4 regions of the Pseudoalteromonas sp. DL-6 genome follow, and region 2 is predicted to be linked to each of the others. Evidence: predicted binding sites of a transcription regulator. Region 2 holds the regulator's gene; each other region holds the start of a gene.
What was found. Region 2 encodes sigma-54, which starts transcription at its own class of promoters, with help from an activator protein. Its sites were predicted from a motif close to GTTGGCACGNNNNTNGNNT; they were not measured.

Region 1: a site for sigma-54 is predicted at 1,080-1,098, ahead of B1F84_RS13645 (BON domain-containing protein). Genes of this name have one in related genera too.
Region 3: a site for sigma-54 is predicted at 913-931, ahead of B1F84_RS10955 (flagellar basal body rod protein FlgF). Genes of this name have one in related genera too.
Region 4: a site for sigma-54 is predicted at 1,428-1,446, ahead of glnA (glutamate--ammonia ligase). Genes of this name have one in related genera too.

What each region holds. Positions count from the first base shown of each region.
Region 1 is NZ_CP019770.1:2,922,876-2,925,086, forward strand. Features, by position in the region: gene B1F84_RS13640 (YqaE/Pmp3 family membrane protein) at 218-376, opposite strand; gene B1F84_RS13645 (BON domain-containing protein) at 442-1,044, opposite strand; gene B1F84_RS13650 (LiaF domain-containing protein) at 1,359-2,024, shown strand; gene B1F84_RS13655 (VOC family protein) at 2,070-2,211, opposite strand, start outside.
Region 2 is NZ_CP019770.1:466,081-468,291, forward strand. Features, by position in the region: gene ptsN (PTS IIA-like nitrogen regulatory protein PtsN) at 1-186, opposite strand, end outside; gene hpf (ribosome hibernation promoting factor) at 191-478, opposite strand; gene B1F84_RS02145 (RNA polymerase factor sigma-54) at 505-2,004, opposite strand.
Region 3 is NZ_CP019770.1:2,348,184-2,350,394, forward strand. Features, by position in the region: gene flgG (flagellar basal-body rod protein FlgG) at 1-112, opposite strand, end outside; gene B1F84_RS10955 (flagellar basal body rod protein FlgF) at 134-877, opposite strand; gene flgE (flagellar hook protein FlgE) at 1,013-2,211, opposite strand, start outside.
Region 4 is NZ_CP019770.1:207,670-209,880, reverse strand. Features, by position in the region: gene typA (translational GTPase TypA) at 1-993, opposite strand, end outside; gene glnA (glutamate--ammonia ligase) at 1,502-2,211, shown strand, end outside.

The DNA of each region.
Region 1 (2,211 bases), 780 kb from region 2:
CGGGTTGCAGTATAAAAAGTTTTTAGGGGCTTGTCACTAGCAAAAAGCTTTATTTTAACAATCAAGGGGCTAACTGCTCAAATAGTAGGCTTTGAGATTTTAATGGTGATGACTTTTAAAACGAATCCATTTATTAAATTACAGTCTGAGTGGCTAATACACATACCTTTGTTGGCACTTAGCAACTCAGTGTTAAATGTCCAGTCAAGCTACTGCATTACTTCTTGGCAATAATATAAATCGCATGAATTAATCCTGGGAAATAGCCGAGCAAGGTTAGCAGAATATTTAACCAAAAGTGCATCCCTAGCCCCACCTGTAAAAATACACCCAGTGGTGGTAATAAAATAGAAAAAATAATTCTGATGATATCCATAATTTAACCCTTCTAACGTTAGCAAAGCAAAAAGCCCAGCAAGGCTGGGCTTTTAGTATAGTGTATTATTCTGCAATAACAGTTAATTCATCAACTACTTCGCGAACATCTTCTGCGTTTTTAGCAATTTCCATCGCTAGTTGTTTTTCAGCATCCGATTCCACAGTCCCCTTTAGGGTAACTACACCGTTATCAGTATCAACATCAATGTCTGTACCACCGACTTCTGAATCAAATAAGTAGCGAGTGGTAATTACGGTGGTAATTTTCGCATCGGTTAAATCACTTTCAGTGTCGCTATCCATCATAGTAGAATCGTGGTGTTTAGCATTCATCTGATCAACTGTTGTTAAATCTTTTGCATCCTTGAGCTCAATAACAGTTAGATCATTTTCAACCTCAGTTACACCATCTAGGCTTAGCACAAGCTCTTCAGCAAGCTCTTTATCTACTTCGCTATTAACTTTACCTGTTAGCATTACTTTGCCATTTTTTACGTCCGTGTTGATGTCAAAGTTATTCAGGTTAGTGTTCATCAGCAGTACTGTTTCTGCCTTTCCATCAATCCAAGCATCTTTGCTTTCGTTTTCCCAGCTGCTTGCTTGAGCGCCCATTGCGGTTGTTCCTAATACTAGGGCTGCAATCATAGACTTATTAAATGTTTTCATAATCGTTCTCCTTTTGATTAAAGACACTTAAACTAATGCGAACATCGGGCCAATATTTTTTACACTTAAATTTCAATGACTTAAGTTAAAACTACCGATACTGACTTAAACCTACAAAGTAAACATTTACCGAGTATTGCGTAAAAGTTTCTCGAATAGCGAAACTTACTAAATAATTGTATATTTGGTTAATCTGTCGTTAATATAGTAACACGAAAGAACACAGCAAATCATAATACACTGATTTTAAATGAGTTAATATTTGGTATAAGGCTTGCTCTGAAATAACCAGCAACCATAAAAGGATAATTTAAATGTCTGTTAAAATTGAAGACCGCCCTATTGAGCAAGTTCGAGAGCAAGTGATTGATCAGCTCATTTATAATTACAGCCATGGTGTCATTTCTGTAGAAGCATTTGAACGACGCTTAGACGACGCCATGGCAGCGAGTGACAATAAAGCACTTATGGATCTCGTTGAAGATTTAACCTTAAATACTGACCAGCAATACAAGGCGCAAAAGCACTCGCAGTTTGCACCTAACTATGGTTCGCAGCATGAGGGGAGTGAAGAACCACTTACATTAAGAAGCATTCTTGGTTCAAGTGAACGAAGCGGCCAATGGGTCGTTCCTCAAAACATTTATATAGAAAACTACATGGGATCTATCAATCTTGATTTTACGGATGCTATTTTTACCCACCAACATGTCACTATTCACGTTAATTGTTACTTTGGTAGCGAAGAAATATATGTACCAGAGCACGTTAATGTAGTTTCTAAAATGTTTTGTATTTTAGGCAGTTTTGAAAATAAAACCGTATCACTCAATAAACGCCAAGGGCCAACAATTCACATTGAAGGAAAAACTGTTTTAGGCTCTGTGGAAGTTAAAGTTAAACGCACTATTAAAGAAAAATTTATTAGCTTTGCAAATGATTTAAAAACTCAACTTGGCATGAATAGTAAACATTTTTAAATATGCTAATTTATGATGAAGCCAAAATAGTTGGCTTCATCCATATTATAAATCGTTATTACGCTCACTGGGTATATCACTCATGTACTCTACAAACTCAACCTCAAACCCTGCGGGGTCAATAAAATAAATATTCTTCCTAAATGGATTTTCAGCGCCTTGCTTACTTATTTCAAAGCCCGCATGC
Region 2 (2,211 bases):
TCCTCGGCCTATACCTGTACTCCCTAGTTTTTCTCTGGCGGTTAACGCGTTAAGAATATCTTGTTGTGTTAAATAGGGCAGTTTATTGTGAGCCAATTCACTGATAAATTCTAAAATTCTTTTTTTACTATTAAAAAGGACCGCAGCTTTACTGCAGTCCTGACAGATAAGTGAGCTTAGTTTCATAGTGTTAGTGTCGAGCAAGTTTCTCTTTGTGTTTAATTACTTGACGATCTAGCTTGTCAATCAGCGAGTCTATAGCGGCATACATATCTTGGTGTTCAGTAGAAGCAAAAATCTCAGCGCCACTAACATGAACGGTTGCTTCGGCTTTTTGGTTTAGTTTTTCTACATCGAGAATAACGTGCACATTCGTTATGTGATCAGTGTGCCTCTGCAGCTTTGCAAATTTACTATTTACGTAGTCTCTAAGCGAGTCAGTAATATCTACATGGCGACCAGTTAAGTTCAGTTGCATAAACATTTTCCTCTTTGTTGTACGCCTTAAATCAAACTTTTTCGTTGATTCGACGGGGGAATAGCTAGAGATTCGCGATATTTTGCAATAGTTCTCCTTGCTACTTTAATTCCTTGCTCTGCCAATATATCTGCAATTTTACTATCACTCAATGGTTTAGCTGAGTTTTCTGCAGCGATTAATTTTTTAATTAATGCGCGTATTGCTGTAGATGAACATTCGCCACCATTTTCAGTGCTTACATGGCTTGAAAAGAAATATTTAAGCTCAAAAATACCGCGTGGTGTGTGCATGTATTTTTGCGTAGTAACACGTGAAATAGTCGATTCGTGCATTTCTACCATTTCGGCCACGTCATTAAGTACCATAGGCTTCATCGCCTCAGGACCATGTTCAAAAAAGGCCTGTTGTTGCTGCACAATACAGTTAGTTACTTTAAGTAGCGTGTCGTTTCTACTTTCTAGACTTTTTATAAACCATTTTGCTTCTTGCAAGTGTGAGCGAATAAACTGGCTATCACCACTTGATTTAACAGTACGTGACATAGCCGCATATTGGCTGTTTACCCTAATTTTAGGCATGCTATCAGGGTTTAGTTCAACCACCCAACGCCCTTTAATTTTTTTAACCGACACATCAGGAATAACATACTCTGACTCTTCTCTGACAATAGTGTCCGCCGGTTTTGGGCTAAGGGTATGAATTAACGTCATGATCTCTTTAAGCTCATCTTCTTTGAGCTTAGTTTTTTTCATTAACGTGCGATAATCACGTGCAGCCAGCAAATCAATATGATCGGTTAAGATCATTTTTGTTTCGTTTAAAAAAGGCGTGTCTTTATCAAACTGATTAAGTTGAATACACAAGCACTCTTGTAAACTACGCGCGGCTATTCCTACCGGATCAAATAATTGAATACGCTTTAATACCGCTTCTATTTCATCAAGTTCAACTTCATCTTCGTCATCGTTTTCTTGATTAAAGCTCTCTAAAATTTCTTCACAGCTAAGGGTTAAAATACCTGAGTCGTCCACGGCTTCTACTATTGCAATCGCAATGGCTTCATCTGTAGGACTAAATGGCGTCAGTTGCAATTGCCACATTAAATATTCATGCAGCGTTTCAGTTGAAGAGCCTTGATAAATTGATTCATCTTCAGGCATCGGTCCCGATGAAGAGACAGGTGCTGCGCTCATGTATTCATCCCATGTAACATCCATTGCCATATCATCGCTAATGGTGTCTTTGCTCATGGCTTCGCCGCTGTCTTGCTCATACTCGCTAGGTTTTTCGTCAGCTGAAGCACTTAGCGTTGATTCATTGTTATCGGCTTTTTGTTCGTTTTTACCCGCAGCATCTTCGCTGTAATCTTGTTCTTCAACTTCAAGCAAGGGATTGCTATCGAGCGCTTCTTGAATTTCTTGCTGGAGATCCAATGTACTGAGCTGCAATAAGCGAATTGCTTGTTGCAACTGTGGAGTCATTGTAAGTTGCTGGCCCATGCGCAGCTGTAATGATTGCCTCATTTATCTCTAACAATCCTTTTAAATTACGGTCTGTTGACCTTTACGGATTAAAATTCGTTCAAACTAGGGGCGGTTTAATCGCGGCGCGAGGTTTGTAACCTAGTGGGCTAAGTCAAAACCGAGCAACAAAAAGTAAATCGTCCCTAGGCAGAACCCGAAGGGCAGCGCCTGTTTGGCATTGATGCTGCGTTATCGCCTATTTATGGG
Region 3 (2,211 bases), 1.4 Mb from region 2:
GGCTTTTTTTGTAACCTACTGTACTGGCGTTCGCTAAGTTATTTGATATAACCGATATATCAGTTTGTTGAGCGTCAAGCCCTGTTTTACTTATCCATAATGCTGGATTCATAATAATGTCCTCACGTTAAAGTTAAACGATGCGCATCAGCTGCTCTTGACGTTCGTCAATCTCTTCAGCTGTTTTCATCAGTTTTACTTGTAATTCAAATTGGCGTTGGTGACTGATCATATCGACCATTTCATGCACAGGATTTACATTCGACTTTTCTAATGTGCCACCTAATACTTGTACATTGGCTGATGTTTCAACTATTTCGCCTGGTTTAGCTCTAAATAAGCCATCATTACCCTTTTCGAGCGTGGCGTTGTTTGCATCAACCACTTTTAGCCGATCAACTTCTTCTAAAAAGTTAGCCGGTGCACCTTGAGGGCGAACTTGAATAGTGCCATCTTTGCTAAATTCAATTTTTTCAATCGGTACAGGTAATATGACTGGCCCACCTTCGCCAATAACTTGACGACCGTCGCTGGTAGTTAACATACCTTCAGCCGTTATATTTAACGAACCCACTTTTGTGTAGGCTTCATTACCAGAGGCATCCTGAACACTCAGCCATGCATTATCACTCATAGCAATATCAAGGCTGCGACCTGTTTCGACAACACCGCCCGATGTCATGTTTGATCCTGGGCGCTCCTGCATAGCAAAAACACGAGTCGGCAAACCTTCACCGAAAGCCTGCATTGATCGCGCTTGCGCAAAATCAGATTTAAACCCAGTGGTATTTGCATTTGCCAAATTATTGGCTTTAAGAGCAAGCCCTTGCATGCTTTGTTTAGCGCCAGATGCCGCTATGTAGACCATTTTATCCATAACATCGACTCATTAATAAATCTATGCATGAGTAAATGCAATATAAGTGCCAAATTAAATTTAAGGATGAATAAGATTTTAAGAAGGGAATAAAAAAAGGCTGCATTAAGCAGCCTAAATAAATCAAAATAATGATTATCTGATCTGAAGGATGTTCTGTTGAATAGTTGAATTAACCTCAAGCGCACGAGAGTTTGCTTGGAAGTTACGTTGCGCACTAATCAAATCGACCAGCTCATTGGTTAAGTTTACATTAGACTGCTCAAGCGCTGATGAGTTAATGTTACCTAAAGTACCTGAACCAGGCTCACCCGCAATTGGCTCACCTGAGGTTAAACTCTTTTTCCATGAGGTATCACCGACCTGTTGTAGGCCTTGCGAGTTTGAAAAACGCACCATGGCAACTTGACCTAAGAAGGTTGAATCACCGTTACTGTATGACGCAACCACTTTGCCATCAGTACCAATATCAATCCCCGCTAAACGACCCACTGTCGCACCATCTTGCTCAAGCGCCTTCACTTCAAAACGACTCGCATACTGAGTAGGTGTTCTGTTAGCGGTACCCGCTTCATCACGCCAGTTAATAGCAATATCATCAAATTGAGCGCCATTAGATAAAATACCCGATAAATTTGCACCGGTTAAATTGACATCAGTAAACGTAGGGCCAACATTTGGAGCACCATCGGTAGTCGCAGGTAAACCACTGGCATCAAAACCAAACGTGCTTAACGGGCTTGGTGTTGCAGTAGCTGCACCAGTCGCATCAAAAGGAGTTTGATCTAACGTGCCATGTACTTGCCATTCGTTTGGCGCTGTTTTTACAAAAAAGAATTGTAATACATGTGGCTCACCTAACGAGTCATACATAGTCGTTGATGTTGAAGAGTTGTAAGTGGTGCTGTCGGTTGCATCAAACGGCACTGCGATAACATCTTCACGAGAATCAACATTAAACGAAGTGTATACATTACTGGTAGAGCGAGGTGAACCAGAAGAATCTGGAATTTGTAATGCCGATGAAGTACTTAAACTCACAGACGTTGTGTCACCACTGACTTCATCAACTGGGAAGCTCTGTAAAAAATTACCTTTAGCGTCGACAACAAAGTTGTCTTTATTAAGCTTAAACGCACCCGCTCGCGTGTAGGTAAAATCTTGTGCGCCTAAGTCTTGGCTGGTAGCAAAGTAACCTTCACCGGTAATCGCTAAATCCAGTGAGTTATTAGTAAACTGTAATGAGCCTTGATGAAATTGCTGAGCAACCATGGTGGTTTGTACACCATCACCATTTTTAGTTTTACCTGCACTAAATACCGATGATGCGTATA
Region 4 (2,211 bases), 260 kb from region 2:
GTTACGTGATGTTACAAACTTACCTTCTTTACCACAGAAAGGTGAGTTATTTACAGAGAACGTCATCGTTACTGTTGGCTCATCAACACTTAATGGAGGTAATGCTTCAACGTTGTTAGGACAACAAAGCGTATCTGAAATCTTAAGCTCGCCAAGACCCGTTACCGTTACGATGTTACCAGCGTAAGCTTTATCAGTTTCAATACGTTCAAGACCTAAGTAGCTTTGTACTGAACCAATTTTACCGTTACGTTTAGACCCGTCAGCGCTAATAATCGTAACTTGTTGGTTAGGTACAACTGAACCGCGTTTAATACGACCAATACCAATTACACCTTTATAAGAGTTGTAATCAAGCTGTGAAATCTGCATTTGGAAGTCACCTTCAGGATCTGCATCCGGTGGTGATACTTCGTCAACGATCATCTTGAACATAGGTTCCATGTTATCTGATGCTTCGTCTAAATCTAATGTAGCCCAACCATTGATTGCTGATGCGTAGATTACTTTAAAGTCTAACTGTTCATCAGTTGCGCCTAGGTTGTCGAATAAATCAAAGATTTGATCCATAACCCAATCAGGGCGAGCACCTGGCTTATCAATTTTATTGATAACAACGATTGGCTTTAAGCCTTGCGCGAATGCCTTTTGCGTTACGAAACGCGTTTGTGGCATTGGGCCTTCTTGAGCGTCAACAAGTAGTAGTACTGAGTCAGCCATCGAAAGTACGCGTTCAACTTCACCACCGAAGTCGGCGTGTCCAGGAGTATCTACGATATTGATATGGTAATCATTCCAAGAGATAGCGGTGTTTTTCGCTAAAATGGTAATACCACGTTCTTTTTCAATGTCGTTTGAATCCATCACGCGCTCTTCATTACCGCCGCGTGTTTCTAATGTACCTGATTGCTCAAGTAGTTTATCAACCAGTGTTGTTTTACCGTGGTCAACGTGGGCGATAATTGCTATATTTCTTAACTTTTCGATACTCATATGTTCACTCAGAGAAATTGATCTCATTGATCCTGCAGGGGGCTATACGTACTCACCTGCGCTTTCACGAGATGTCCCAGCATAGGATTTAAAAGGGCGCATATTATCCCCTATAAATGGAATGGATGAAAGTTTATCCAAAATAAAATTTCAAACTTTCGCAATAAAATAATTAACTCTTTGTTTTAAAATAATTAATTTTGATGATTAATTTTTATAAATTAATCTCAAAAGGTGGTTTTGGATTAATTTAAAGCGACTTTACTGCGTATTTTGCATTTTCTTTGTGTTAGTCTAAGGTGATTAATTTGCAAGCAATTATAACCCTGTAAATGTTGCACCGTTTTGGAATTATTACGCACCAAAACAGTGCTTAATCTATGCCGCCTTTATACTGTTTATATATTTTCACATAAAAAACAACAAATTATAATAGTGGCACAAAATCAGCTTATAGGTATTTAAAGTATCTAAGCAGCAATAATAAAACCCAATAGTTGGAGGACACATGTCACAATCGGTTTTAGATTTTATTAAAGAAAATGACGTTAAGTTCATTGATTTACGCTTTACTGACACAAAAGGTAAAGAGCAACATGTTTCTATTCCTCATCATCAAGTTGATGAAGACTTTTTTGAAGATGGAAAGATGTTCGACGGTTCTTCAATTGCTGGCTGGAAAGGCATTAATGAATCAGACATGGTATTACTACCTGATGCAGATTCAATCAAGCTTGACCCTTTCACAGAAGAAACAACACTTATCGTTCGTTGTGACGTGGTTGAGCCTTCTACATTACAAGGTTATGAGCGCGACCCTCGTTCAGTAGCTAAACGCGCTGAAGAGTACATGCGTTCTACCGGTATTGCTGACACCGTTTTATTCGGTCCAGAACCAGAATTTTTCGTATTTGACGACGTTAAATACAAATCTGACATGTCAGGTTCAATGTATAAAATTGATTCTAAGCAAGCAGCTTGGAACTCAGATAAAGAATATGCAGATGGCAACACAGGCCACCGTCCAGGTGTTAAAGGCGGTTACTTCCCAGTTGCACCAGTAGATGACTTCCAAGATTGGCGCTCTGCAACATGTTTAGTGTTAGAAGAAATGGGCCAAGTTGTTGAAGCGCATCACCACGAAGTGGCGACTGCCGGTCAAAACGAGATCGCAACTCGCTTTAACACTATGGTTTTAAAAGCAGATGAAATCCAAGA